DNA from 2 places in the Glutamicibacter sp. NPDC087673 genome. Region 1 is predicted to be linked to the other one. Evidence: riboswitches for the same ligand, from Rfam matches in the RefSeq annotation. Region 1 holds a riboswitch; the other holds the start of a gene.
What was found. A riboswitch is a leader RNA that binds a small molecule or an ion and turns the genes downstream of it on or off. The one in region 1 is predicted to bind glycine.
Positions count from the first base shown of each region.

Region 2: linked by a shared signal. The riboswitch ahead of cycA (D-serine/D-alanine/glycine transporter) and the one ahead of gcvP (aminomethyl-transferring glycine dehydrogenase) in region 1 are both predicted to bind glycine.

Region 1 is NZ_JBIUWB010000012.1:26,047-40,941, forward strand. It holds gene ACIOTL_RS17885 (SIP domain-containing protein) at 1-1,133, shown strand, start outside; gene ACIOTL_RS17890 (MarR family winged helix-turn-helix transcriptional regulator) at 1,209-1,601, opposite strand; gene ACIOTL_RS17895 (ABC transporter ATP-binding protein) at 1,793-3,637, shown strand; gene ACIOTL_RS17900 (MarR family winged helix-turn-helix transcriptional regulator) at 3,634-4,119, opposite strand; gene ACIOTL_RS17905 (NADPH-dependent FMN reductase) at 4,262-4,837, shown strand; gene ACIOTL_RS17910 (glutathione S-transferase family protein) at 4,961-6,070, shown strand; gene ACIOTL_RS17915 (hypothetical protein) at 6,140-6,448, opposite strand; gene ACIOTL_RS17920 (RNase H family protein) at 6,566-7,495, shown strand; gene ACIOTL_RS17925 (APC family permease) at 7,559-9,007, opposite strand; gene ACIOTL_RS17930 (serine hydrolase domain-containing protein) at 9,273-10,445, shown strand; gene ACIOTL_RS17935 (SGNH/GDSL hydrolase family protein) at 10,481-11,269, shown strand; glycine riboswitch at 11,372-11,469, shown strand; gene gcvP (aminomethyl-transferring glycine dehydrogenase) at 11,634-14,480, shown strand; gene gcvT (glycine cleavage system aminomethyltransferase GcvT) at 14,494-14,895, shown strand, end outside.
Region 2 is NZ_JBIUWB010000001.1:310,544-325,438, forward strand. It holds gene ACIOTL_RS01460 (heavy metal translocating P-type ATPase) at 1-821, shown strand, start outside; glycine riboswitch at 1,050-1,148, shown strand; gene cycA (D-serine/D-alanine/glycine transporter) at 1,474-2,976, shown strand; gene ACIOTL_RS01470 (4a-hydroxytetrahydrobiopterin dehydratase) at 3,145-3,468, shown strand; gene ACIOTL_RS01475 (FUSC family protein) at 3,452-4,507, opposite strand; gene ACIOTL_RS01480 (MarR family winged helix-turn-helix transcriptional regulator) at 4,504-4,956, opposite strand; gene ACIOTL_RS01485 (GMC family oxidoreductase) at 5,127-6,650, opposite strand; gene ACIOTL_RS01490 (EamA family transporter) at 6,778-7,755, opposite strand; gene ACIOTL_RS01495 (CGNR zinc finger domain-containing protein) at 7,880-8,431, shown strand; gene ACIOTL_RS01500 (hypothetical protein) at 8,684-8,992, shown strand; gene rraA (ribonuclease E activity regulator RraA) at 9,009-9,485, opposite strand; gene ACIOTL_RS01510 (amino acid permease) at 9,569-10,963, opposite strand; gene ACIOTL_RS01515 (hypothetical protein) at 11,171-11,464, opposite strand; gene ACIOTL_RS01520 (DUF308 domain-containing protein) at 11,503-12,096, opposite strand; gene ACIOTL_RS01525 (alpha-hydroxy acid oxidase) at 12,153-13,373, opposite strand; gene ACIOTL_RS01530 (MFS transporter) at 13,408-14,721, opposite strand; gene ACIOTL_RS01535 (GntR family transcriptional regulator) at 14,852-14,895, shown strand, end outside.

The DNA.
Region 1 (14,895 bases):
GCCACCGGGTGCTGCGCACCGAGCAGGTGCTGGCTTCCCAGGGCATTTTCCGTACCGAAGCTTCTGCGAAGAAAACTGCGATGAAGCAGGCGGCAAATGTGAAGCAAGCTGCCCAAGCAGCCGCCGCGCTTGATCCGCAATCGGAGCGCCCGGCCCATGAGCATGTGCCGACGTTGGCCTTTGATACCACTGTTGTCAATAGCCAGCAGCTCGCGCCATCCTTCCGCCGGGTGACCGTCAGCGGCGAGGACCTGGAGTACTTCGGCACCAACAGCCACCCGCTGGATATGCGCATCAAGCTCTTGCTGCCACCGGCCGGCGGTACTGCGTTGACCGACGAGATCGCCTCGATGCGACCCGGGGCGATGACCAGTCCTGCCGAGCAGCAGGGCTGGTACAAGCGCTGGTTGTCGATTGATCCCGATACCCGCGGCCACATGCGCACCTATACCGTGCGGGCCTTCCGCGAAGCCGGGCACCGGGACAATATCGGGGCCACAGCCGAGCTGGATATCGACTTCGTGATGCACGGGCACATGGTTGACGGCCAGCTCCAGGGCGGGCCGGCTACGGAGTTCGGCGACCGGGCCAAGGTGGGCGACCAGCTGTTGCTGCTGGGCCCGAACAAGACCCTGAACGACTCCAGCTACGGCGGCATCGAGTTCCGCCGCGGCGAGGCAACCCGCGTGGTGCTTGCCGGTGACGAAACCGCCGCCCCGGCGATTTGCGCCATCCTCGAAGCCTTGCCCTCCAACGTCACCGGCCATGCGCTGATCGAGGTCCCGGAGACCACGGATATCCTCGGTGCCTCCACCCGCTCCGGCGTCTCGGTGCAGTGGCTGACCCGTGGCAGCCATGAGCATGGTGAATTGCTGCAGTCGGCCTTGCGCCAGGTAGTCGCGATTCCAGCAGCCGGCGTGGTCCATACCAACGCCGAGCCGGAAGATATCGATGTTGATGCGGACATCCTGTGGGAGACGGGCCAGGAAAATTCCGCACCGTTCTACGCCTGGATTGCCGGTGAAGCCGGCACGGTCAAGGAAATGCGCCGTTATCTGGTGCGCGATGCCGGAGTGGACCGCAAGCAGGTAGCCTTCATGGGCTACTGGCGCCGCGGGAAGACCGAGAACTAGCCAGCAGCGGCAACCAGCGCCCGAGGCCCCGGCACGCGTATGCCGGGGCCTCGGGTTCTATCCGCTAGCTGGCAGCTAGTTTTCTTTCGCCGGATTCTTGCAAGCGCCGCGCACCGGCCGCGGGTTCTCGCGGTCCAGGATTGCCAGCAGCCGGGTGAGCTCGGCGCGGTCCTCGTCGCCGAGCTTGTCGAAATAGCCGTCCATGCTCGAACGGCGCAATTCGGCGAGCTCGCCGAGCTGGGCGCGGCCCGTGGCACTGAGCGCAATCAACGTGGCGCGGCGATCGGCCGGATCGGGGGTGCGCACGACAAGCTCCTTGGCTTCCAGCTGGTCGACTACCTCGGTGGTCGAGCGCGCGGCGATGTGCAGCTGTTCTGCGAGCTGCGAGTTGCGCAGCCCGATCCTATCGGCGCGGGACAGCAAGGTCAGCACCCTCGATTGGTGCGGAGTGATGCCCAGGGGAGTCAAGCTGTCCCTCCATCTGCCGCGAAGCATGCGTGAAGCGTGGAGGAAAAGATCTGCCAAGTCAGGCTTGGGCTCTTCGTTCTGCATATGTTCAAGGATAGTGTGTTTCTGGGAACAATTTCAAGATGCAACCACATAGTGAGGTTCCCTCTGTTATTCTGGACTTGAGAAATCCAGAGGTAGAGGGGGAGTCCATGATTGCAATGGGAATGCCGGGGCCGCATCCGGGCGGTGGCGGGCAAGGACGGTCCGGCAACGCCGCCCGGGACAAGCAGCGGCTCACCGAGCATCCGGTGTCCCTGGCTCGCATCGCCGCGCTCTTCCGGCCCCATCTGGGGTCGGTGATTGCGGTCATGGCGCTGATCGTGGCAGCGTCGGTCATCGGCCTGGCCCAGCCGTTCATCATCCGCGAACTCATTGATGACGCGATTCCCAACAGCAATATCCGATTGCTGCTCTTGGGTGCCGGGGGACTGGTGCTGATCTCCCTGGCTACCGCGATTCTGGAAGTCGTCCAGACCTGGCGGGCAACCCTGATGGGCCAACGCGTCATGCATGGCCTGCGGACCGGGCTGTTCACGCACCTGCAGAAGCAATCCCTGGGATTCTTCACCAACTCGCGCTCCGGGGACGTGCAGTCGCGCCTGGTCAACGACGTGGGGCAGATGCAATCGGTGATTACCAATTCGGCCACGAGCATTGCCTCGAACCTGACCACCGTTGTGGCCACCGCCTGCGCGATGGTGGCGATCTCGTGGAAACTGAGCTTGATCTCATTGGTCGTGCTGCCGCCAGCGGTGCTGCTTGCCAAGCAAACCGCGAAACTGCGCCGCGCCGTGACAGGAAAGCGCCAGCGCGAGATGTCGAACCTGGCTTCGCTGATCGACGAGCGCCTGAGCATCTCGGGGGTCCGCCTGGCCAAGATCATGGGCACCGGAGCCGCTGATGCGGCGGCCTTCGGAGAGTCCAGCCACAAGCTCATCGACCTGGAAATGAAAAGCGCTTTGGCCGGGCGTTGGCGCATGGCCACGATGAGCATCATTTTCGCGGCCATCCCCGCAGTGCTGTACATCGTGGCGGGGCTGCCCGCCACCGGGCAGGGAATGAGCATCGGCACCTTGGTGGCCTTTACCGGGCTGCAGGCCGGAATCTTCCGTCCGGTCATGGGCATGATGCAGATTTCGGTCCAGTGGGTCTCGGCCTTGGCCTTGTTCAGCCGCGTCTTCGAATACCTGGATACGGACCAGGCGCTGCCGGTACCCCAGCGGCCGCGAGCGGTCGAACCCGGGAAGCTGCGTGGCGAAGTGCAATTGCGCAATGTCAGCTTCCGCTACCCCGAGGCGGACCGCGCCACCCTGGAGCAGCTGAACCTGACCCTGGAGGCGGGAACCATGACCGCGGTCGTCGGTTCCACCGGTTCGGGAAAGTCCACCCTGGGATCCTTGCTGCCCCGGCTGCTTGACCCCACCGAGGGCCAGGTATTGCTCGACGGCATTGACCTGAAGGAATTCGACCCTGAAGGCATCGCCCAGGCGGTCTCCGTCGTTGCCCAGGAAAGCTACCTGCTGCATGCTTCGATTCGGGAGAACCTCCTGTGGGCAGCGCCCCAGTCCACCGAGGAAGAGCTCTGGCAGGCGCTGGAAGCCGCGCAGATTGCGCAGCTGGTCCGCAGCCTGCCGCAGGGCCTGGAAACCCAGGTGGGGCAGCGCGGCCACCGTTTCTCCGGAGGCGAGCAGCAGCGGCTGGCTATTGCCCGCACCATGCTGCGCAAACCCAAGGTCTTGGTGCTCGATGAGGCGACCAGTGCCCTGGATACGGTCACCGAAGCTTTGGTGCAGCGGGCGCTGGACGAGCTCGCACTGGGGCGAACCACCTTGCTGATCGCGCACCGGTTGAGCACCGTGATGCGAGCGGACCGCATCGTCGTGCTAGAAGCTGGCCGGATTGCCGAAGCGGGAACTTTTGACGAGCTGGTCCAGCTTGGCGGGCAATTCGCCCAGCTGGTAGCCAAGAGCGAACTGGCCGAACGAGCCAGCTAGCACTGGCCATCTTTCAGTCCCTGCTTTTCCAGCGAGGCCAGGATCTTCGGCAGTGCCGATTCCAATGCCGTGCGTTCAGAGGGGCTCAGCGAATCGAAAATGGTTTCACGCACGAAGCTCACGTGGGTTGGTGCGGCTTCCTCAATGGTCTTGCGCCCCTGGGCGGTGAGCGTAATCTGGTGCCCGCGGCGGTCGGTCTCATCTGAGCAGCGGCTGACCAGGCCCTTGGCTTCCATGCGGCGCAGCAGGTGGGAGAGGCGCGAGCGGTCCCAGCGCAATGCGGTCGCCACGTCGGCCGGGCGTAGACTTGGTTCGGTTGTTTCCGAAAGCACAGCCAGCACCGAGTATTCACCGGAGAGCATGTTCGAATCGCGCAGCAGCTGGCGATCCATGCCGCTGGGGAACTGCCAGAGGAACTCGCGTATGGTGCGCCAGAGGTCCTGCTCGCTGTCGGTGAGCCAGCGGGTCTCTTCGCTCTTCATTCTCTTTCCTAACCATGTTGTCCCCAGGGAGGGGCATTCAAAATATTGTTGACGTATCAATCATCTCCTGTATAGTGGGATTTAGCAAGAGAAGATGACGTGTCAACTACATTGTTGGCCGGAGAACTCCAAGGAGAGCAACTTGTCGAAGATCGCTATCGTTACCGGTTCCACCCGTCCAGGACGTGTCAACCAGGGCGTCGCTCAATGGGTGCTGGCCAGGGCCCAGGAATTCGGTGGTGCCGACTACGAGCTGGTGGACATCGTTGATTTCAACCTGCCGATGCTCGACGAGCCGTTCCCGGCCGCCTACCAGAACTACCAGAACGGGCACACCAAGGCCTTCGCCGCCAAGATGAGCGAATTCGATGGATACATTTTCATTGTTGGCGAGTACAATCACTCCGTCCAGCCTGCATTGGCCAACGCACTGAGCTACCTGAATGCAGAGCTGAATAACAAGGCCGCTGGCATGGTCGGATACGGCTCCGCCATGGGCTCGCGTGCCGTGGAGCACCTGCGCGGGATCCTCTCGGAACTGCAGATCGCCCACGTGCAGAAGACCGGCATGTTCTCGCTATTCTCCGACTTCGAGAACTTCTCGGCTTTTGCTCCGACCGAACGGTCGGCCAACAGCGTGCAGCCCATGCTTGAACAGGTGCTCGCCTGGAGCAAGGCGATGCGCACCGTGCGCGAAAACGCCTCGGTCAACGCCTAGACCGGGTCGAAATCGGCGGGGAGTGGAAAAGTGCATTGCGCCATTTCCATACCTGCCCAACTGCCATAGTCTCGAGGTGAATGGTTTATGCACGGGACTTCAAAATTCTTTGGAAGGAATGCGATGAGCGAGGAATATTCGACCAAGGGCGCCTACGTCACCGGCGGGGAATTCACCCGGGACACCAATTACATCCAGGACCGCATCGTCGCTGATGCCAGCGCCGAGCACTATGGCGAGGGAAACAGCCACAGCAAGATCGGGCATCCCAACGCGGGGCTTTCGGACGGGGCCCGGCTTTGGCCGGTGGAAGCTGGCCGCTACCATCTGGTCGCAGCCCGCGCGTGCCCCTGGGCCAACCGCACCCTGATCGTTCGCCGCCTGCTGGGCTTGGAAGACGCGCTGTCCGTCGGACTGCCCGGCCCAACCCACGACGCACGCAGCTGGACCTTTGACCTGGACCCCGGGGGCAAGGACCCTGTCCTGGGTACCGAGCGGGTCCAGGAGAACTACTTCAAGCGCTTTGCCGACTATCCACGCGGCATCACCGTGCCGGCAATCGTCGATATCCCCACCGGTGCGGTTGTCACCAATGACTACCCGCAGATCACCTGGGACATGTCCACGCAGTGGAAGGAGTTCCACCGGGAAGGCGCCCCGGACCTCATTGCGCAGGACCAGCTCGATGAGATGCTTCCGCTGATCAAGCGGATTTTCACCGAGGTCAACAACGGCGTCTACCGTGCCGGGTTCGCCGGGGACCAGCAGGCCTACAACGATGCCTACGACCGGTTATTCGCCACCTTGGACTACCTCGAAGACCGGCTGGGCACCCGCCGCTTCCTGATGGGTGATCACATCACCGAGGCCGATGTCCGGCTGTTCACCACGCTGGTGCGATTCGACCCGGTCTACCATGGCCACTTCAAGGCCAACCGCAACAAGCTCATCGACATGCCGAACCTCTGGGGCTATGCGCGGGACTTGTTCCAGACCCCGGGTTTCGGCGACACCATCGACTTCGAGCAGATCAAGGCGCACTACTACGTGGTTCATGAGGACATCAACCCGACCCGGATCATCCCGAAGGGGCCGGAGTTGGCGAACTGGCTCGAAGCGCCGGGCCGAGATGAGCTGGCCGAGAACGGTCCGTTCCTGAACGGTACGGCACCGGGCGAAGTCCGGGCTGACGAGCGAGTCCAAGCCGGGCACAACCCGTTGTACCCCGCCTAGGCGCGCTGGCGATCCACGGCGGATCGGCTCAGGAGCCCGCTATTTCGAGGGGTCCTGGGCCGATCTGTCCTATTCGAAATCGAAGCCTTGCCCCTCGCAAGCTTCCTGGAAAGTGGCCAAGTCAATAATCCGGGGATCCCCCGATTCATCGGCGGCCACCGCAGCGCTGATCTGTTCGGTGGAAGCCTTCGCCCCATGATCAGCGGCTTTCTGCATATTCGTTGCGCCGATGCCCTCGGGGTCAACCAGGCCCCCGCCAAAATGCACGCAGGCGGTATGGCCCTCGGGATCGAGCTGGCGCAGCTCGTCGACCGAGGGGCCAGCGCATGCGGACGGGACCAGAACCAGGGTAGCCAATACAGGCAGGATTTTCTTCACATCCCAATCCTAGGCCTGGACCTGGCTGGATGCTGTGATCCATTGTGCAAGTATTCGCTGGCGACATGGCCCAATGCATGGAACCGAGTGCGGGCGTCAACGTGGCAGGATTAAAGCATGACGATCATTGCAGCTGCGGATGGATCAGCCCTAGGAAACCCCGGACCGGCAGGTTGGGCCTGGTATGTGGACCAGGACAACTGGGCCGCTGGCGGTTGGGACCACGGAACCAACAACATGGGGGAGCTCCAAGCGGTGCTCGAACTCTTCCGGGCCACCGAGCACCTGCCAGAAGAAGAACTCAGAATCCTGTGCGATTCGCAGTATGCGATCAACTGCATCAGCAAGTGGATGCCGGGTTGGAAGAAGAAGGGCTGGAAAAAGGCCGACGGCAAACCGGTCTTGAACCAGGACATCCTCAAGGAACTTGACCGGGCCATTGCCGGGCGCAAGTTTACCTTCGAGTGGGTCAAGGGCCATGCCGGACATGAGCTGAATGAAGCTGCTGACGGCCATGCGCGTGCGGCTGCCACCGCGCATCAGCAAGGCTCTGCAGTAGAGGCCGGACCGGGCTACACTGCCGGCGGCGGCCCCGTGGCTTCCAATGCTCCAGCGGCTTCCCATGCTCCAGCGGCTGAAGATGCCGTGCTGGCACCCGGCGGGCAAACCGCCGCCGCACCGGAACCCGGCGTGGACATCGCGGCCACCGTCTTCGAACTGGAACAAGGTTTCCTCGACCCGCAGATCCGCACCAGTTTCGCGGAACTCAACGACTTCCTGCATCCGGGCTACCAGGAAGTGACTCGCCATGGCGGCCTGCTGGATGTGGCCACGGTCCGGACCATGCTGGAATCCGGGGCGAGCCTGCCCAGCACCGGTGCGGTGCAGGTCCTTGCGGCCCGGGAAGTGGATGCGCAAATGGTGCTGCTCGCTTACCGCATGAAGCCTGCAGAGGGTCCGGTGCTCGTCGTATCTTCCTGGTGGCAGAGCACCGAAGGCGGCCTGAAGCTTCGTTTCCGCCAGGAAACGGTCGAGCAGACCGCGTAGAAAACACGCTTAAAGCAGTGATGCCCGCCAAATGGCGGGCATCACTGCGTTAACGGGCTGGGATCAGTACTGTCCCGGGCGGGTTTCGATGACGCCCTTCTTGTAGTTGATCCGGTTGACCAACCAGGTCACGGCCCACAGCAGCACGCCGATGACCAGCAGCAGGCCGGCAATCTCGTACTGGACCCAGTCCTCACGCGAACGAGCCCACGGGCCGGCAAGGAACAAGCAGAAGAACACGCCGAGGATCGGGATGATCGTTGGAGCGCGGAACGAATCGGGTTCCGGCTTGTCGCGGCGCAGTACCAGCAGGGCTACGTTGACTACGGCGAACACGCACAACAGCAGCAGCGCGGTCGTGCCGCCCAGCGAGCCGACAATGCTGCTTCCGTTGCTCAGGTTCACGTAGACCACCAAGGCGATGGCCAGTCCGGTGCTGAACAGGATCGCAGCCCATGGCGAGCGTCGGGTCGAATGCACCTTGCCCAGGAACTGCGGCAGCACGCCTTGGCGGGCCATGCCGTAGAGCAGGCGGCTAGCCATCAGCATGTTCATCAGCGCGGTGTTAACCACCGCGAAGACGGTCAAGAACGGGAAGATCGCGTCAACCGGCAGGTTCGGCAGGCCGATGCGCACAACATCCAGCAGGATGCCGGCATCCGGGTTCTTAGGGTTCAGCAGATCGCCGGTCGGAATCACCATGATGACGGTGACGGCCACCAGCATGTAGATCAAGGCGCAGATGCCCAGGCCGATGAGCATGATCTTCGGGAAGGTCTTGTTGGGATTCTTGGTTTCCTCAACCAGGTTCACCGAATCCTCGAAGCCCACCATCGCGAAGAACGCAATGGCAGTACCCATGGTCACGGCGGCGAAGACGCTGCGGTCGGTCGGGGTCTCGAAGACCACCAGGCGGGAAATGTCACCCTGGCCCGAGGCGATCACCGCGAAGCCGATGCCGATGATCGCGGCCATGATGGCCAGCGAAACTATGGTCAGCACGAGGTTGAACTTCACGCTCTCGCCTACGCCGCGGAAGTTGATCACGGCGAGGATCACGATGATTGCAATAGCTGCCCACATGCCCGCTTCCGGGGTGTTGGGAACACCGTCGACAAACTGGCCAATGCCAATGAGCAGGTTGCGCCCCACCAAAGTGGCCGAGGTGGCGGCACTGGTGATGCCCGAGCAAGCCACGGTGAACGCCACCAGGAAGGTGACGAAGTGGATGCCGAATGCCTTGTGGATGTACAAGGCGGCACCGGCCGCGTGCGGGTATTTGGTCACCAGTTCGAGGTAGCTGAAGGCGGTGAGGGTCGCGATCGTGAAAGCGATCAGGAACGGCAGCCAGGCGGCTCCGCCCACCTGGCCGGCAACTTTGCCGGTGATGGCGAAAATTCCGGCGCCGATGATATCGCCCATGATGAGGAATAGCAGCAGCTTCGGGCCAATCACCCTGCGGAGTTCTGTTTCTTTGCCGTCGGTAACGGCCGTGTCACTGTTCACAGTCATGCGATCGAGATCATCTCCTTCAATTTTGTAGGCAAACATTACAACTTTAGGGTCAGCGCATGAAGTGGGCAAACCGGTTTCAAGGCTGGCTCACAGAACTTGGGGTCCAGCGGTAGTGAAATGTCGATTAGTGGCTTAAACAAGCCAATGCTGTGAGCTGACGTACCTATATGCTAGGTGTCGGGTCAGCGTGTGGAACTACCGGGCCATGGGATCGAAGCGGTTAGGGTTAGTTGACGAGAGACAAGCACTTTGAAGGATTTAGATGCAATCGGTGATCACTGAAGAGTTCGCGCCCCTGGCGGAAGCACTAGAGGCGCGAGCCGCTGAGGAAGAAGGCTATTCGGCGCAGCTGGCCGTGTACCACCGCGGCGAATTGGTGCTCAGCCACAGCGTCGGCGAGCACCTCTCTGGTGACGCGCTGACCTGCGTCTTCTCCTGCACCAAGGGCCTAGGCGCGCTGGTCGTGGCACTGCTCGTGCAAGATGGGCTGATCGATCCGAACGCGCCAATGGCCACCTACTGGCCGGAATTCGGGGACAACGGGAAATCCCAGCTCACCGTCGGCGAGGTGCTCAGCCACCAAGCGGGAGTGCTCGGCGTGCCCGGGGGCGTGCCCAGCGAGATCCTCCTGAAATCCGCCGAATACGCCAAGGTGCTCGCTTCCATGCCAAGCGTCTGGCCGCTGGGCCAGCACATTGTCGGCTACCATGCGATCACCCTGGGCGTGCTCATGGAAGAACTGGTACGCCGGGTCACCGGCAAGGAACTGAAAGACGTCTTCGAGGAGCGCATCCGCAAGCCGCTGGGAGCCGAAGCCTACATCGGCCAGGACCCCGCGCTGGAATCGCGCTACCGCGATGTACTGCCGGGCGCTGACGCCGCACCGGAATTCTTCGATCCGTTCTCCCCGGCCGGGCTTTCGGTGAACTCGGCCTCCGGTTTCGCGCTGGAAAACGGCCCGGTCTACAACTGGCACGAACTGGCCAACGCGCCGCAGGTGCGCGAACTGGGTCCCGCATCCATGGGCGCGGTCGCCAATGCCCAAGGACTGGCCGCAATCTATGCCGCCTCATTCGGTGCAGTGCCGGCACTGGGCGCCACCCGCGGATTCCTCACCGCCGACACCTGGTCCCAGGTTTCCACCGAGCTGGTCTACGGCCATGACCGGACCAACGGGCTGCTGCAGGCCTTCGCCCTGGGGTTCATGAAGGCCACCGCGCGCAACAACTATGGGTCGATTTTCGCCTACGGCCATGACGGTGCGAACTCCTCGCTGGCCTTTGCCGATCCGGCCCACCAGCTGGGCTTCGGATTCATCCCCTCGCGCAATGAAGGCGCCAAGGAGATCTCCACCGGGGTCAAGCTCAGCCAGCTGGCCCGCCAGCTGATCATGCAGAAGAACATGTCGGCCCAGGCTGCCGGCAGCAACGCGTAGTAAACCCATCGGGAATGGAACGAAGCAGGAGCGAAGTGAAGAAGTTTGTGGCACTAGGTGACTCGTTCACCGAAGGCGTTGGCGATGTGGATCCGACCCGGCCCAACCAGGTCCGCGGCTGGGCGGACCGGGTTTCGGAAGTGCTCTGCGCCGAAGGCGAATGGGAATACGCCAACCTGGCGGTGCGCGGCAAGAAGATCGGGCAGGTGATCAACCAGCAGCTGGACCAGGCGCTCGCACTGGCCCCGGACCTGGTCACCATCTATGCCGGCGGCAATGACATCCTGCGCCCGAAGGCGGACCTGGATGCGCTGATGCGCGGCTATGAAGGCATGGTGAGCCGCTTTGCCGAAGCCGGAAGCGCGGTCGTGCTGTTCACCGGTTTCGACACCGTGGAATCACCGTTGTTCTCCAAGACCCGTCCGCGCACGGCCATTTACAACGAGAAGGTTCGCGAAATCGCGGACGAGTACGGTGCGGTGATCGCCGATTACTGGCGGTGGCGAGAATTCTCCGATCTGCGCTACTGGGCGGTGGATCGGCTGCACATGAACGAGCTGGGCCACACGCTGATGGCTTCGAAGGTCCTTGACGTGCTCGGCACCCATCGGATCACCGAGGGAAACTGGTCCTCCAGGATCCAGCAGCCGTCCCTGCCGGAACTGGCCGTGAACTCGCGCGGCGAAAAGCTGAAGCAGGAATTGGGCTGGGCCAGAGAGCATTTGGCTCCGTGGGTCAAGCGCCGGATCACCGGCACCTCGTCGGGTGATTCCTTGTCAGCGAAATATCCTGATTACATCCGTTTAACTGCCGACGCCAACTGAACGCATTTATGACTTTTCCGGACCCCGCTCCTGTTTGACCTTGGGGGCGGGGCAGGTAACATGGTGGTGTGCTGCAGGTCTCCGGCCGGCAGCGCGCGCCATAGACGGATGGCGGGAGAGTCCCGTTCACACCATGGACGGGCGCCGTAGGAGCAATTCCTCCCCAGGAAACTCTCAGGCACCCGTACCGCCATCATGAGGCAACTCTGGAAAGAAACCGGCCCGTTCCGGTTCACCGAAGGTGCAAGTGCCCGGCTTGGTTTGCTGGATGCGTAAAACTCTCAGGTTATGCAACAGGGATGGGGAGGTAAAAAGACCTTCCTTTGGCATGCGCCAAGACAGATCCCATGGAGATACCAGCACCATGACCATCACGCAGACTTCGGCACGAGCGAATACTGAATTCGTTTCACGCCATATCGGCCCACGTCCTTCCGACGTCACCACCATGCTTCAGACCCTGGGCTACGACAGCCTGGAAGAACTGATCGACACCGCCGTTCCGGCAGACATCCGCCAGGACTCCGCACTGGATATCCCAGACGCCCTGAGCGAAACCGAAGCTCTAGCCCACCTGCGTGCGCTTGCCTCGAAGAACGTCATGAAGACCCAGATGATCGGCCAGGGCTTCTACGACACCATCACCCCAGCCGTGATCCGCCGCAACATCGTGGAAAACCCAGCCTGGTACACCGCTTACACCCCGTACCAGCCGGAAATCTCCCAGGGCCGCCTCGAAGCCCTGCTGAACTTCCAGACCATGGTCATGGACCTGACCGGCCTGCCCATCGCCAACGCGTCGCTGCTGGACGAATCCTCCGCCGCCGCCGAAGCCGTGCTGATGATGCGCCGCGCCAACAAGAAGAAGTCCAAGGGCAAGACCGTGCTGGACTCCAACATCTTCCCGCAGACCCTCAAGGTCGTGCAGGGCCGCGCTGACGCGCTGGGCTTCGAAGTCGAGATTGCCGACCTTTCCGCAGGCTTGCCAGAGGGCGAGATCTCCGGCATTGTCCTGCAGCAGCCTGGCAACGACGGCTCGATCGCGGACCACGCTTCGATCATCGCAGCCGCCAAGGAAGCCGGCGCCATGGTTACCGTGATTGCCGACCTGCTGGCCCTGACCATGATCACCCCTCCGGGCGAGCAGGGTGCCGATATCGCCGTGGGCAACACCCAGCGATTCGGCGTGCCGCTGTTCTTCGGCGGACCGCACGCTGCCTACATGGCCGTGGCCGATGGCCTGACCCGTTCCATGCCAGGACGCCTGGTGGGCGTTTCGGCCGATGACGCCGGAGTCCCTGCCTACCGCTTGGCCCTGCAGACCCGCGAGCAGCACATCCGCCGCGAAAAGGCCACCTCCAACATCTGCACCGCACAGGCCCTGCTGGCCATCTGCGCTTCGATGTACGCGGTCTACCACGGCCCAGCCGGCCTGAAGCAGATCGCCTCGCGCGCCAACAACCACGCCCGGGTGATCGCCAGCTCGCTGGTTTCCGGCGGCTACACCCTGGCATCGGATTCCTTCTTCGACACCGTTGTGGTGAACGTCGAGAACGCCGATGCCATCATTGCCAAGGCCATCGAAGCAGGCATCAACCTGCGCAAGGTGGGCGAGACCCAGGTGGGCATCTCCACCGACGAGGCCACCACCTCGGGCGTAGTCAAGACCCTGCTTGAGGTCTTCGGCGCAGAGCTCTCGGCTCCGGAAGGCTTCGAGATCCCGGCAGGGCAGGTGCGCACCAGCGACTTCATGACCCACCCGATCTTCAACACCATCTCCTCCGAAACCCAGATGATGCGCTACCTGCGCCGGCTCTCGGACCGCGACCTGGCCCTGGACCGCACCATGATCCCGCTGGGTTCGTGCACCATGAAGCTGAACTCGGCCGCCGAAATGGAATCCATCACCTGGCCGGAATTCGCCTCGATCCACCCCTACGCGCCTGCAGCGCAGACCGAGGGCTGGCGCGAGCTGATCACCGACCTGGAAGGGCGCCTGACCGCAATCACCGGCTACGCTGGCGTTTCGATCCAGCCCAACGCCGGCTCGCAGGGCGAATACGCGGGCCTGCTGGCCATCTCGGACTACCACCGTTCGCGCGGCGAAGGCCAGCGCGATCTGTGCCTGATTCCGGCCTCGGCCCACGGCACCAACGCCGCGTCGGCAGTGCTGGCCGGGATGCGCGTGGTGGTCGTGAAGACCGCAGCCGATGGCACCATCGACGCGAATGACCTGGATGCCAAGATCGAGGCCAACAAGGACGTCCTTGCAGCCATCATGATCACCTACCCATCCACCCACGGCGTCTACGACGCGGACGTGCGCGAGGTCTGCGACAAGGTCCACGCCGCCGGCGGCCAGGTGTACATCGATGGCGCGAACATGAACGCCATGGTTGGCTTGGCCCAGCCAGGCAAGTTCGGCGGCGACGTGTCGCACCTGAACCTGCACAAGACCTTCTGCATCCCGCACGGCGGTGGCGGCCCAGGCGTAGGCCCAATCGGCGTTGGCGAGCACCTGCTGCCATTCCTGCCAGGCGATGCTTCGGGCACCTACTCCGAGCGTGACGGCGTGCCGGTGGTGGCGACCGCTTTCGGCTCGGCCGGCGTCCTGCCGATCTCCTGGGCCTACATCGCTATGATGGGCGGGGACGGCTTGACCGAAGCCACCAAGCACGCGATCCTGAACGCGAACTACATTGCCAAGCGCCTGAACGAGCACTTCCCGGTACTGTTCACCGGCAACAAGGACCTGGTTGCCCACGAGTGCATTCTGGACCTGCGTGAACTGACCGCCAAGACCGGGGTCACCGCCGAGGACGTGGCCAAGCGCCTGATCGACTTCGGTTTCCACGCGCCGACCCTGTCCTTCCCTGTGGCAGGCACCCTGATGGTGGAGCCCACCGAATCCGAGGACCTGGCCGAGATCGAGCGCTTCATTGAAGCGATGATCACCATCCGCCAGGAAATGGACGAGGTCCTCTCCGGTGCCTACAGCATCGAGGAGTCCCCATTGCGCAACGCTCCGCACACGGTCTCCGCCGTGGTCAACAGCAAGTGGGACCGCAAGTACTCGGTCGAGCAGGCGGCCTTCCCGGTTCCGGCGCTGAAGTTCGACAAGTACTTCCCAACCGTGGGCCGCATCGACGGCGCCGGTGGCGACCGCAACCTGATCTGCTCCTGCCCGGCTCCCGAAGCCTTCGAAGACTAAGGAAGAGTTAGAGATGACTGAGACTACCCAAGCACTCAAGCACACCGCGCTGCACGCGCAGCACGAAGCTCTCGGCGCCAACTTCACCGACTTCGGCGGCTGGGACATGCCGTTGAAGTACGGATCGGAACTGGCAGAGCACAAGGCCGTGCGCTCCACCGCTGGCCTGTTCGACCTGTCCCACATGGGCGAGGTCTACCTCTCCGGCCCGGAAGCCGGCAAGGCGCTGAACACCGCCCTGGCAGGGAACCTGAGCATCATGAAGGTTGGCAAGGCGAAGTACTCGCTGATCCTTGACGCCGAGGGCAAGATCATCGACGACCTGATCGTCTACCGCCTGGAAGAGGAGAAGTTCCTCGTCGTGCCCAACGCCGGCAACGCCCCGGTGGTTGCCGCCGAGCTGGCTGCCCGCGCC
Region 2 (14,895 bases), on a different contig from region 1:
AACACCATTCCGAGCATCCGATCGCCCAGGCCATCGCCAAGGCCGCAGCCGACTTGGGCCCGCTGCCCGAAGCCAGCGACTTCGATTCCGATCCGGGCGGCGGCGTGGTCGGCACGGTCAACGGGCATCGCGTTGCCGTAGGCCGCTTCAGCTGGCTCGAAGCCCAGGGCGCGTCCTTGGATGACTCCGCCAAGGCCATGCTCGCGGAAGCCGAGCAGGCCGGCGCGACCGCCATCCTGGTCGCGGTGGACCAGCAGTTCCAGGCAGTGATCTCGGTGGCGGACAAGATCAAGGACAGCTCCGCAAAAGCTATTGCCGAACTCCAGGAGCGCGGCCTGCGCGTGGTGCTGCTGACCGGCGACAACCAGTCGGTGGCTACCGAGGTTGCCGCCCAGGTAGGTATCAAGGCCGAGGACGTATTCGCCGGGGTCTTCCCTGCCGGCAAGGCCCAGGCGATCACCTCATTGCAAGAGCAGGGCAAGGTCGTGGCCATGGTGGGCGATGGCGTGAATGACGCGCCAGCACTGGCGCAGGCCGACCTCGGCATCGCCATGGGCTCGGGCACCGATGTGGCCATCGAAGCCGCGGACATCACCCTGATGGGTAACGACCTGCATCAGGTCACGCAGGCCATCGACCTTTCGGCCCGAACCCTGTCCACCATCAAGATGAACCTGTTCTGGGCTTTCGCCTACAACACTGCCGGCATTCCGATTGCGGCCCTGGGCTTGCTGAACCCGATGATCGCCGGAGCGGCCATGGCAGCCAGCTCGGTGCTGGTGGTACTGAACTCGCTGCGGCTGCGACGGTTCGGGAAGTAGCCCTCCGTACCTCCCCACGCGGGGCATCGGTTGAACCGATGCCCCGCTTTGCCGCATCCATGCCCTTGCTTCCCGAATCATTACGAAGCGGAGAATCCCCCATTTCGCCAGCCACTTTCCACGATTGGCGTGGCCAAGCGGTTATCCGGGGCCCGAAGTGTGAAATTGCGACTTGCACCACGTTCATTTTTCTGCGCATACTGTGATGGCAATCACCACATATGCCGTTGATGCGTGGCGGGAGAGATCCGCTCACACCATGGGCGGGCGCCGTAGGAGCAATTTCCTCCCCGGGAAACTCTCAGGCACCTGTACCGCTACGAACAGGCACCTCTGGAAAGCAGCCCAGGTTCGTCCGGGCTCACCGAAGGAGCAAGCTTCACCCAGTATTCGGGTGGAAGTGAAAACTCTCAGGTTGTAATACAGATTGGGGAGGGACCAAGAACAGTGCCGCACCGAGCGCACCAGTTTCGAGGGACTCCCCGTGGCATTCGCAGCAACTGCTCTGAGCGCAGCATGCCGCGCAATGCCCAGCTGGAATCCTTCCTAGTCGGATGCGTTCTTCAAAGCGAGCAGCTGCTCTCCAAGCCTTCAGGGCTTGGGGGCAGGAGCGCTTCGAGGCGTCACACCACACTCCTGGAAGGCAATCAGCATGAGTACCACCAGTTCTGGCCCCGCACTCGAACGAGGGCTCTCCAATCGTCACATCCAGCTGATCGCCATTGGCGGCGCCATCGGCACCGGCTTGTTCATGGGCTCCGGCAAGACCATCTCGGTAGCCGGCCCGTCGGTCATCTTCGTCTACATGATCATTGGCTTCATGCTGTTCTTCGTCATGCGCGCCATGGGCGAACTGCTGTTGAGCAACCTGAACTACAAGAGCTTCGCCGACTTCGCCGGCGACCTGCTAGGCCCTTGGGCCGCATTCTTTACCGGCTGGACCTACTGGTTCTGCTGGATTGTTACCGGCATCGCCGACGTCGTGGCCATCGCCCATTATGTCGCCTTCTGGTGGGGCGATTTGCCGCTATGGATCCCGGCACTGGCCTGTATCGTACTGCTGCTGGTTCTGAACCTGGCGACAGTGAAGGCTTTTGGCGAAACCGAATTCTGGTTCTCGCTGATCAAGATCGTCGCCATCGGCGCACTGATCGTGGTTGGCCTGGTTATGGTGATCACCGGTTTCGAGCACAACGGTGCTTCTTCATCCTTCGCTAACCTGTGGAACGACGGCGGCATGTTCCCGACCGGCTTCATGGGCTTCGTAGCCGGTTTCCAGATCGCGGTCTTCGCCTTCGTTGGCATTGAGCTGGTTGGCACCACCGCGGCGGAAACCAAGGACCCCGAAAAGACCCTGCCCAAGGCAATCAACTCGATTCCTGTCCGCATCCTGTTCTTCTACGTTGGCGCGCTGATCATCCTGATGGCCGTGACCCCCTGGGATCTGTTCTCCGCTGCGCAATCGCCATTCGTGGGCATGTTCGCCCTGGCCGGTCTGGCTGGCGCCGCTGGCATCATCAACTTCGTGGTGCTCACCTCCGCGACCTCCAGCGCCAACTCGGGTATCTACTCGACCTCCCGCATGCTCCGTGGCCTGTCCATGGAAGGCGATGCACCGAAGACGTTCACCAAGCTGTCAGGCCGCAAGGTTCCGCGCAACGCCCTGATGTTCTCCTGCATGTTCCTGCTGGCCGGCGTCGCACTGCTCTACGGCGGCGATTCGGTCATGGGAGCATTTACACTGGTCACCACCGTCTCGGCCCTGTGCTTCATGTTCGTCTGGACCATCATCCTGCTCAGCTACCTGGTCTTCCGTGCTCGTCGCCCGCACCTGCACGACGCATCGAAGTTCAAGGTCCCTGGCGGCAGCTTCATGCCATATGTTGTGCTGGCATTCTTCGGCTTCATCTTGTGGGCCCTGACCACCCAGACCGATACCCTCATGGCTATGGCTATTACCCCGATCTGGTTCCTGATCCTGGCTGCAGGCTACCTGGTCATCCGCCGCAACCCCCAGCACCAGGCGCTGCGCGCCGCGCACCTGGCCAAGGTGGCGCACGAACGCTATGAGGCCTCCGCCTACCGTGATGCGGAATCCTTCGCCAAGCGCGAAGCGGAAACCGCGGAGCAGGTTTCCGAGGATATCCACCAGTAGCCCGAGCACCTGACAGGTCTCTCGATCAGGCCCCGGCATCACCAGATGCCGGGGCCAAACTGCATAGTCGCTGGGATCGCTACCGCGATCGCCGGGGTCGATGCGATCATGGCGGCAGGCAGCAACCACTTGCACAGTCCGACCCGCTGCCGCTTGGAGGAGAGAACCATGGCATCAACCGGTCCGTTACCGCGCTTCGAATTCGATCAGAGGCTGGGTGCCTTGCCTGATTGGAAGCGTGATGACCTGGGTTTGCGGGCCGCTTACCGTTTCGATTGCGCGAGCACGGCCTTGCAGTTCATCGTCCAGGTAGGCCTGCGCGCCGAGCAGGACAACCGGCATCCGCACCTGGAGTGGCGGGTTTCCATCGTCGAGCTGCGCCTAGCGCATAACCAGCCCGAGCATCTGGGAGCACTGGATCTGGAATTAGCCCGCCATATCTCCATCGAGGCCGGCAAGCTCGAAGCGCAGGTGGTCACCGAACACTGGTAGCCCCCGGCGTTCGGCCTTGGCGCCGGCGGGCCACCAGCAGCGAGATGGCGATGCTCTGCACCGCACCCACCAAGGCGCCCAGCGCCGTCATGGAGATGCGGTCGATGAGCAGGGACGCGGCCGGTTCAGGGCTGACCAGGTGGACCATGAGCAGTGCGGTGACCGTCATGAAGACCATCCCCACCGCATAGTTGCGCAGGATCACCAGCTCGATGACGAACTGCGAGGCCAGCGCAGCGGCCAGGATCACCCAGACCGGGGAATCGAAGGCGAAAACTATTGCGGTCAGCGCTACGCCAATGCAGGTGCCTGCGCAGCGCTGCAGCCCGCGGGCTACCCGCGCATAGGCATCAGCGCCGGTGACCGCGGCGATCGCGCCGAGACTGGCCCAGTACCAGTGGCCGTCGCTGAGCAGATGCCCTGCGATGCCCGCCAGCAGCACGCCCGAGCCCATTTGGAGCGACTGGGCCATGGCCAGGGGCGAGGGCGCCCAGGCATATCCGGAGCGCAGGGTATGGAGCAGGTTGGCTTTGCGCATCGACAGGCCAAGCATCAGCAGCATGCTGAAGGCCATTGTTCCGCCGCCGGCCAGCAGCACCCCGGTGAAGCTTTGCGAACTGGCCGGGATGCCCAGGCAGGCGCCGCCGGCGAAGACCGCGAAGACCGGTCCCGGCGGCATCCAGCGCGCGGCATGGGAGACGTAGTTGGCGCCAAAACCAATAAATGCCAGCACTAGCACACGTACCGGGAACGGTGCCTCGATAAGCGAAAAACAGGTGCCCAGCAGCATTGCGGCCAGCTGCACGATGCCTGCCGAGAACTGCTGCCAGAAACGCGGCGCGTACGCGTCGAAACGGCCGAAGACCGCGCAGAAGGCGCCGAACGCTGCATACATTGCCCAGTCAAGGCGGCCAAGGCCGGCCAACAGGATCAGCGGCGCGGCCAGGCTGACCGTCGCCTTGGCTGCCGGGATGAGCGACGGGCGGTGTGGGGCCACGACGACGCTGCGCTGCACTATTTCTTCCAGGTGGCGCTTCACTGGCGTGCCTCGCCGTCCTGCGTAGCGACCAGCTGCAGCAAGGCGCGCAGCTGCTCCCGCTGCGGCTCATCCAAGGCGCCGAAGACCTTAGCTTCGTTATGCGAGGCAGCCTCCATTGCCCGGGCAGCGAATTTCCGGCCCTCGGGAGTCAGTGTGATGACGTTGCGGCGGCGGTCCTCCGGATCAACTTCGCGTTCCAGGATCCCACGGCTCGACAGCTGATCGAGGTAGGCCACCAGATGGCCGCGGTTCACATTCGAGCGATCTGCCAAGTCGTTCTGGGAGATGCCGCCGAACTCCTCCAGCGCGCAGATGATGGTGAAATGATGCCGGGACAAGGACCCGGATTCCATCAGCTCGGTGAGCTCCTGGGTGCCGATGCGTCCGGCTCGGGCGGTGAGATAGCTCAGCGAGTTCCATTGGAACTGCGGAATCCGGTATTCGTTCATCCCTTCAAAATATCATTTCGGCTTGAAACGATTTCGCCATGAAGCAGTTTATTCGATGAATCTCACACGCAGCTGGCGCGCGTTCCATCGCCAGCTGCGGTCCACGGAATCATCGTCTCTTGGAAGGTGAGGGCTTGTTCTCCTTGGCCGCCGCCATAGTGCGCCGCCTGTCAGAGCCGAAGATCAGCCAAGAGGAATTTGGCGCCCAGTTCGCCGATGAGGATGGCCGGGGCATTGGTGTTTCCGGTGGTGATCTTGGGCATGATCGAGGCATCGATGACGCGCAGCCCTTCCAAGCCGCGTACCCGCAGCTGCGGATCCACCACGGCCTGCGCATCCGTGCCCATGCGGCAGGTACCCACCTGGTGGTGGTAGGTCACGACGTTGTTCCGAATGTAATCCTCCAGCTGCTCATCGCCGCGTATTTTTTCGCCCGGGTAGATTTCCCTCGCTCCCCAGTCCCCGGCCAAGGCATCTTGCTCCACCATCGCGCGGCATTGCTTCATCGATACCAGGAATGCCTGCATATCCCGCGGATCATCCAGCGCATTCAAATCGATGTTCACCGGGTCATCCAGGCCAGGCCCGCCCAGGGTGATTTCACCGCGGCTGTGCGGGGTGACGATCCCGGAGTGCAAGGTGAACGCAGTGCCGCCGACCGGTTCCATGCCCGGGGAATACATGGGCACGGCGAAGAAGATCGGCTGGGTGTCCGGGCGATCCAGGCCCTCGCGGGATCGGGTGAACATGTGCGATTGCGAAACGGAGACCCCGGCACGCGGGGCGGGAATCGCCCGGGTGGTGGTTTCGGCAATCACCGGCGCCAGCAGGTGGTCATGCAGGTTCTTTCCCACCTGGTCCAGCTCATGCAGCGGCATGACGCCCGCGGCTTCGAGCTCGGCCGCCGGGCCGATGCCTGAGCGCAACAGGATTTGCGGGGATCCCAGGGCACCGGCGCTGAGCACCACCTCATCCGCGCGCAGCTCCTGCAGCTGCCCGCCGATCCGATAGCGCACGCCTACAGCGGATCCGGATTCGAGGATCACCGAATGCACCTCGGCGTCCGTGATGATTTCCATGCGCTCGCGCACCGGCTTCAGATAGGCCTTCCAGGTGTTGATGCGTTCGCCGCCAGCAACGTTGATCTGCTCCTTGGAAACGCCTTCCAGCTGCTCGCCGTTGTAGTCGGGATTGAACCGGATTCCGGACTGCACCGCGGCGTCAATAATCGACTGGTGGATCTCATCCAGCTCGTAGTCGTTGTCCACCGGCACCAGCCCATCGCTGCCGTGGAATTCGCTGGCGCCGCCAGAGAAATTCTCGATTTCCTTGTAGATCGGCAGGACATTCTTCCAGGCCCACTGCTCGCCGCAGTCCTTGGCCCAGTCATCGAAATCTTGCGGGGCGCAGCGCACCCAGATGGTCGCATTCAGCGCGTGGGAACCGCCGAGCACCTTGCCCCGTGGCAGGTGCATCGGCTTGTTCGCTGCCCCGGCCATCGGGACGGTGTGGTAATCCCAGTCGTCCTTGCTATGCCACAGCTCGCCCATGCGCGAGAGGTCGTGGATGGCAGGGTTGGTGTCCTCGGAGCCAGCTTCGAACAAGGTCACCCGCGCCCCGGCATCCACGAGCCGGCGCGCGACCACCGAGCCAGCCGAACCTGCGCCTACGACTATGACCGACTTGCTGCCCATGGGTTTTCCTCCAGTTAGGATGCCTGCGAAACTTGTTTCTCCCAGCCTGTACAGGCCAGCGGGTTTTCCCTTGGCATCCGGCGCACAACAATTGGCATCGCGTGCGCGTTTTTACCCTACGGGCCGCTTAGATTCCCTTGCGTGCCGCACGCAGTTCATCGACACGCACCAGCACCACGCCGCACACAATCAGCAGGCCGCCGAACAGCTGCACCGCACCAGGCAGTTCGGAGAGCAGCAGCCAAGCCCACAGCACCGCGAAAAGCACCTCGGTCAACGAGATGAAGCTGGCCACCTTGGACCCCAGTTCCCGGGCGGCCATCACACCGGTGGTGTAGGAGAACACGGTGGCGATCAGGATCAGCCCGGTCAAGGCCAACCACCACGGGGTTTCATATCCAGCAAATGATCCGCTGCCGGCGGCCCACTGCATTGGAAGGATTCCCAAGCCGCCAACCAGCAGCATGGTTAGCGCGCCAACGGCCATGCCACCGGCCGACAGCATGATGGGTGGCAGCGCGCCATCGACCTTGGCGCTAATGAAGAAGTAGACCGTCAGGCCCACCGCTGCCCCCAAGCCCCAGAGCACGCCGATAGGATCAATCCGCGTGGCGCCGGTCAGATCCAGCACCGCCACCAGGCCCGCCAATGACAATAGGGTGCCAGCGATCGTTGCCGCCGACGGGCGCTTCTGGTGCTTGGCCCAGAGCACCAGCACGATGAGCACCGGAGCCAGATACTCCAGCAGCAAAGCCACCCCGACATCCAAGCGCTGCACCGCCAAGAAATAGCACAGCTGGCAGGCTCCCACTCCAAACAATCCGAAGAGCACAATCGACACCCAGTTGGTGCGCAGCAACGTCCAGCGGCCGCGCATCGCCAGGACCGCAGGGATCGCCAGGACCAGCGCGGCGCCGGCCATGCGTGCGGCCACGGCCGCGTTGGGACTCCACCCTGCTTCGAAAAGCCCCTTGGCGAAGGAGCCGGAAATCCCGAAGGCCGCGGAGGATGCCAGCGCAATCCAGATCCCCCGGGACTGGCTTTGACGCAGTACTGGACTGCCGGCAGTGGCGGCCGGAAGGCCGGAATCAGACAGGTCGCTCATGAGGATCTTTGAAGTCTTTCGCGGAGAATTTCATGCCGCCGTTCAGGGGCAAATGGGGGTATGAGCATGACGATACGGTTAGGCTTGAGTGGCAGTCAATCTACCCAGCTTCCAGGAACGAATTATGACCTTTGCCCTAGATATCGAAGCTTCATTGAAGTCCGTGGTGAACCTTCTGAATACCGAGGTGCAAATCGTGGATATGCTCTCCACCGTCGCTGATCTCGATGAGTTCCTTGATGCCGAGAATTTCGAAGGCTCCCGCGCGCACAACCAGGCAGAGCTTCGCTCCATTCGCCAGTTGCGTTCCCAGCTGAAGAACATCTGGATAGGTACCGAAGAAGAATCCGTCTTCCGGGTCAATGCGATCCTGCGCAACGCCAACGCCCAGCCTCAATTGATCAAGAGCGAATCGCTGGGTTACCACCTGCACGCCACCACCAACAGCACCCCGCTCTACGACCGCATGGCCGTGGACGCCGCGATGGCACTGGCGGAAGTGATCCGCTCCGGCGGATTGCAGCGTCTGCGGATCTGCGCCTCGGAGGACTGCGAGGCGGCCCTGCTGGATCTGTCGCGCAACCGCTCCAAGCAGTACTGCGATACCGGCAACTGCGCCAACCGCGAGCACGTGCGCGCCTACCGTGCGCGCAAAGCCGGAAAACGTATCGACTAGCCAGAACCCCGACACTGAGCACACCAAGTCTAGTTTCGTCCGTGATCGGCCAGCGCCCCTGCGCACTTCATCGCCGCAGCGTGGCCGAGTAGCTCGCTGTAGCCTCGGGCCCACCGCCCATGCCCGTGACCAGCGGCCAGCACGTGGCCAAACTGTCGCTGGGCGATGTCCCTCGCCTTTTACCTTGCCCGGGCCATATGATGAACACACAACCGGGGATACCGGCAGTTGCAGTAGTGGAAGGGGCAGGTCATGACTCAGGAAACCCACGCTTCGGATGATTACGAAGCACGGATAGAAGCAGCTGAGAGCGGACCATTGAAAGCCGCGGCCCGCTGGGTTGTAGCTCTGGCTTCTGCCACGCTGGGCGATGCAGAGTACGAAGCGAACGAGCCCCAGGTAGTCGTGCATTCCCGCCAAGATGATTCGGTGCTTCTGCGCATGACAACCTCCAGCCTCGAAGAAGCTGAGCGGCTAATCGTCCAGATCCGCGCGGACTTGGAGGCTTTGGGCACCGAGGAATTCAAGGCGGAGTGGGAAGGCGCAGGCGACAAGCCCTAGCTAGATGGGCTAGCGGCTAGTTCTCGACAAGAATCCCGTCGATATCCGCGTACACCATCGCGCCCGGCCGGACCTTCACATCCCCGATACTGATCACTTCATCCACCGAACCGTGCGAACGCTTGACGGTTTTGCGCGGGTTGCTGCCTAGTGCCTTGATCCCGAGTTCCATTTCAGCCAGTGCCGCACGGTCGCGTACGGCGCCGCTGATGATGACCCCGGCCCAGCCATTGGCTTCGGCATTCGCGGCAATCATGTCACCCATCAGGGCGTAACGCAGGGATGCTCCCCCATCGACCACGAGCACTGCGCCATTGCCCGGGAAGCTCAGGATCTCCTTGACCAGGCCGTTGTCCTCATGGCACTTCACGGTACGTGCCGGCCCGTGGAAGGACAGCCGCCCGCCGAAGTCCTGGAATTGAGCCGAGACGGACTGCAGTGCATCCCCATGCTGGTCGTAGAGGTCGGCGGTGCTGATCGGTTCCTGGTGCATGGTGTTTCCTTCATGAGCTGCGATAGTGGTCCACCACACAGCTTAGCCCGCAGTGCCCGCAACCCCAGCGCATGACGAAAGTGTCAGAGATTCAGTTCCGCTTCATAGGCCTTGGCGTCCAAGGCGCCGAGGCGCGAATTGCGGCGGCCGAAGCCCAGATAGATCGCAGCTCCCACAGCCATCCAGATGGCGAAGACCAGCCAGGTGATGCCAGCCAGGTTGAACATCAGGAACAGGCAGGCAGCGATGCCCAGAATCGGGGTCACCGGATACAGCGGGACGCGGAAGGTCCGCGGGGTATCCGGCTGGGTTTTGCGCAGGTACATTACCGAGACACCTACCAACGAGAAGGCGAACAGGGTGCCGATGCTGGTCGCTTCGGCCAGCTGGCCCAGAGGAATCAGCGAGGCGGCAATGGCCACGACCGCGCCGGTGACGTAGGTGCCGATGACCGGGGTGCGGGTGCTGGGCGAAACCTTGGCGAAGAAGCGCGGGATCAGGCCGTCGCGGCCCATGGAGAGCAGGATGCGCGTCTGCCCGTACAGGGTGGTCAGCACCACCGAGACGATCGCGATCACCGAAGCCAGGGCGAAGGCCAAGACCATCCACTTCTGTCCGGTGATCTCGGAAACGATCTGCACCAGGGCGGCTTCTGATTCGGCGAACCAGTTCCACTCCCGGGCGCCAATGGCGGCTACAGCAACCAGCACGTAAATGGTGGTTACCAGCACCATGGCGATCATGATTGCCCGCGGCAGGTCCTTCTGCGGATTCTTGGCTTCCTCGCCGGCGGTCGAGGCCGCGTCGAAGCCGATGTAGGAGAAGAAGACCATGGACGCTGCCCCGGTCACGCCCGCGGCACCCATGGGCAGCAGCGGAGCGAAGTTCCCGGCATTGAAAGCGGTGAAGGCGACCACCACGAAGAAGACGAGGATGGCGATCTTCACGATCACCATGACGGTGTTGGCCAGGGCCGATTCGCGGGCACCGCGAACCAGCAGCAGGGTCGCCAAGATGACCACGATCAATGCCGAGAGGTTGATGACGCCGACGTCGCCCGGGCCGGCGGCCAGGGCCTGGGGCAAAGCCAGGCCGAAGATCTCCAGCGTCTGGTTCACGTAGGCGCCGGCACCCACCGCCACCGCTGCCGCGGAAACTGCGTATTCCAAGACCAGGCACCAACCGCACACCCAGGCCATGCCTTCGCCCAGCGTGGCGTAGGAATAGGAATAGCTGGAGCCGGAGACCGGGACCATGCCCGCCATTTCGGCATAGGAGACCGCCGAAAGCAGCGCGGTGATGCCGGCAAGCACGAAGGCGATCCAGATCGCCGGTCCGGCGACCGGAACGGCAGATCCGAGGATCACCAGGATGCCGGTGCCCAGGGTGGCTCCGACGGAGATCATGACTAGCTGGGTGACGCCCAGCGAGCGCTTGAGCGTCCCGAGCCCGGCGTTGTTCGCGGCGTCGTTGGCCATCGCCTGGATGGACTTGCGCCGTCGCAGCTGCTTGCCCAGTGGGGTGCGGCCATGCTGATCAGAGATACTCGTGCTACTCACTTGAAATCCTTGGTGCGTGCTCGAGGCGTCCTGCCTCGATCAATTGGCCCGGCAAACGACAACGCGCTGGGACTATCTGTGGATGGACAGTCCCAGCGCGTCATGCCGCGTGGCTAAGCTTTATTATCAGTCTTCAAACTTCTTGTCCGGGTTGGATGAGGATCGGTTTACCCCGGTCCCCTTTCCCAGGTCAGGATCATTGTCCTTGGCGGCCATGGTCATCACCGAGATGACCAGCAGGCTTGCGACAAAGGCGATGCCGAAACAGGCCAAACCGATATCGAAGCGCAAGGGATTCTGCGATCCGCCGGTGGAGCTAACCAGGCCGACCACGCCGGCGACGATGGCCAGGATCAGCGAGAAGCTCAGTGGGCCCTTGATTGACTGGCTCCACGGTTGCTTCTTCTTGTTGTTTCCCACCAGGAACTCCGTTTCTACTTTTACTGCAGACCTAAAGACTAGTTGCTTTCCTGGTCCGGCGAATTGATCGTGGTCGGGGCGGCTGCCTTCGTTTCATGGCGATGGCCGAAGGCGGCAATCAGCGCGAAAACGGCCAGAACGATAGTTCCGCCGCCAATCAGGCCGAACAATGCGTGCGCATCCATGCCACCGCTGAAGCACAGCGAAATGGCCAAGATCACGCCCACCGCGCCGGTAACCAGCTGGTTCCTGAACGGCGGGAAGGCCTCGCGATGCTTGGCAAAGACGATGAGCTCGGCAATGCCTCCGGCCAGGAATGCAAAGGCACCCACATAGCCGACCCAGGCAATCGAGCTGACGAAGATGGTGGCGATACCAGCCAGAAGCATCAGTCCCGCACCCAGCGCGTAGGGGGCGCGCGACTTCTCCGGCGCGCTTTCCACAGATACGTACTGCCACATGAACACGCCAGTGACAACGAGGAACGCTGCCGTGGAGTAAGTGACAACCTTGTCATCTGCGCCGATCCAGAAAATCGACATCAGGGCATAGGCCAGGGCTGTCAGGCCGCGCAGGAATACTGGGCGGAAAACTTCTGAAGCTTGAACTGGGGTGGTTTTTGGTGCAGGCACAATTTCTATTCTACCGCTCATAGAACTAACCGCCACTTCGCCCGGGGTTAATCACATCAGCCACGGCGGCGAATCAGCGACTGGTCCAGATCCCCGATGCTCGCCGCGCCCATCAGCTGCATAGTCACTTCCACTTCCTTGGCCAGCAATTCGATGGCACGGCTTACGCCTTCCTCTCCCCCAGCCATCAGGCCGTAGAGGTAGGCGCGGCCAATCAGCACGAAGTCCGCTCCGGCGCACAGCGCGGCGACAATGTCCGCGCCGGACATGATGCCCGAATCCATGATGATTTCCATGTCCTCACCGACTTCGGCACGCACTTCGCCCAAGGCCTCGAAGGCGATCGGCGCGCGGTCCAGCTGCCGGCCGCCATGATTGGAGACCACCAGTCCGTCAGCACCGGCGGCCTGGGCCTGGGCAGCGTCTTCGCTGGTGAGCACGCCCTTGACGAAAAGCTGGCCCTTCCACAGCTCGCGGATCCATTTCAGATCCTCGAAGTCCAGGGAGGAATCGAACATGGAGTTGATGATCGTTGGCAGGTCTGCCGACGTATCCGACAGCGATGCGAACTTCAGCGAATCGGTGGTCAAGAAGTTGTACCACCATTCGGGTCGGTACGACGCATCGAGCACGGTCTTCACGGTCAATTCCGGCGGGATCTTCATGCCGTTGCGGGTATCGCGGTGGCGTTGGCCGGCCACCGGGGTGTCCACGGTGACCAGCAAGGTGTCATAGCCCGCTGCAGCGGCACGTTCCACCAGCGCCCTGGACTTCTCCCGGTCCTTCCACAGATAGAGCTGGAACCGTTTGCGGCCCTCGGGGGCCGCCTCGGCGACCTCCTCGATGGATCGGGTGCCCATGGTGGACAGGCTGAAGGGAATCCCTGCTTCTCGGGCAGCCCGCGAGCCGCCGATTTCGCCCTCGGAGTGCATGAAACGGGTGAAGCCGGTGGGGGCGATGCCGAAGGGCAATGCCGATGGGGCACCGGCAATGGTGGTGGAAAGATCCGACTGCGCGGTTCCGTGCAGGATTCGCGGCAACAGCTCAACGTTATCGAACACCGCTCGGGCGCGGGTCGCGGTGATTTCTCGCCCGGCAGCGCCATCTACATAGTCGAAGGCCGCGGCGGGGGTGCGGCGCTTGGCGATCTTGCGCAGATCCCAGATGTCGGCGGCACCGGCCAGCCGGGCGGCGCGAGGGCTAGTGCTGGGGAGTTTGAACTTCATCAGGCTGACCAGTTCGGCCACGTCGGGCAGTTGGCGCTTGAGATTACCCATGGGTTGTTCCTTTACTTCGGTGGAAATTGCCGGTCTAGTACAGGGTGCGCGAGCTTGCGCGGGTGCCGATGAAGATTGCAATGGCCGAGGACAGGCAGCACAGCGCCAGGTATCCCGCTGGCATCGCGATGGAGCCGTTGCCCGCCTGCAAGAGCGCAGCGGCAATCAGCGGCGAGAGCCCAGCGACGATGGCGCCGTTCAGTTCGCGCGCGATGGCAATCCCGGAGAAGCGCACCGAGACGGGGAACAGCTCGGTGAGGAAGGCCCCTTGGGCACCGGAAGTGCACGGGATCACCAGCGCGTAGCCGGCGGCGATGCCCAGGAACCCGAAGGCGAACTCGCCAGTGGAGATCAGTGCGAAGATCGGGAAAGCCAGGATCAAACCTGAAATGTTTCCCGCCGCCAGCACCTTGGAAGCGCCGAACCGATCGGCGAGCCAGCCGCCCACCGGCGTGAGCAATACGGAGACCAAGGAGCCCAGGGTGACCGCCAGCAGCGCATGGCTGCGTTCCATGCCGCTGGTGACCATCAGGCTCAGCGCGAAGACCGCAAGGATGTAGTTCACCGCGTTGTGTCCGGTGATGGCCAGGAAGCCCAGGGCCACGCGGCGCCAGTGCGCGGCGAAAACCTGCACGATGGGGAGCTTGGCCTGCTGCTGCTCGGCACGGGCCGAGGCCATGGCGGCGGCATAGTCAGGGGTCTCTTCCAGCTTGTTGCGGATGTAGATGGCCACGAAGAACAGCAGTGCCGAGACCAGGAATGGGATGCGCCAGGCCCACCCGAGCAGTACCTCGTCACCGGCCAGCGAGACCAGGAAGAAGCACACGGTGGCCAGCGCGATGCCAAGCGGCGGGGTGGACAACACCAGCGAGGTGTAGAACCCGCGTTTTCTCGGCTCCACGTATTCGGCCACCAGCGTCATGGCACCGGTCAGTTCCGCGCCAGCGCCGAATCCCTGGATCAGGCGCAGCAGCACCAGCAGGCCCACGGACCACACGCCCCAGGTCTGCGCGGTCGGCAGCAGGCCGATGCCCACGGTGGCGATGCCCATCAGGATGACCGAGAGCAGCATGGCCGGGCGGCGCCCGAACCGGTCCCCCAGGTGGCCGATGAGCACACCGCCCAGCGGGCGGGCCACGAAGCCCACCGCGAAGGTCGCAAAGGACGCGATCGAGGCCGCCGCTTCTCCGGCTCCGGCGAAGAACAGCGGACCGATCACCACCGATGCGGCCGCGCCATACAGCGCGTAGTCGTACCATTCAATGGCCGTGCCGAAGACAGAGGCGAACAGGGCCCGGCGCCGGTTGCGCGCTTGCTGCGTGCTGGCAGAGTTCTGGGTGATCGGCACAGTCGTAGTCCTTGCGATAAAGTGGTGTTCCGTAAGATACCTGAAATATATTTCACCTCAGACTAGAGTGTTGCCCAGAGCGATAGCTAGATCAGGTCGCCAAGTTACGCCCCTTAGGAATCGGAAAACCATGGCCAGCTCGCTCTCCGAACAGCTCACGCTCACCTTGCGCGA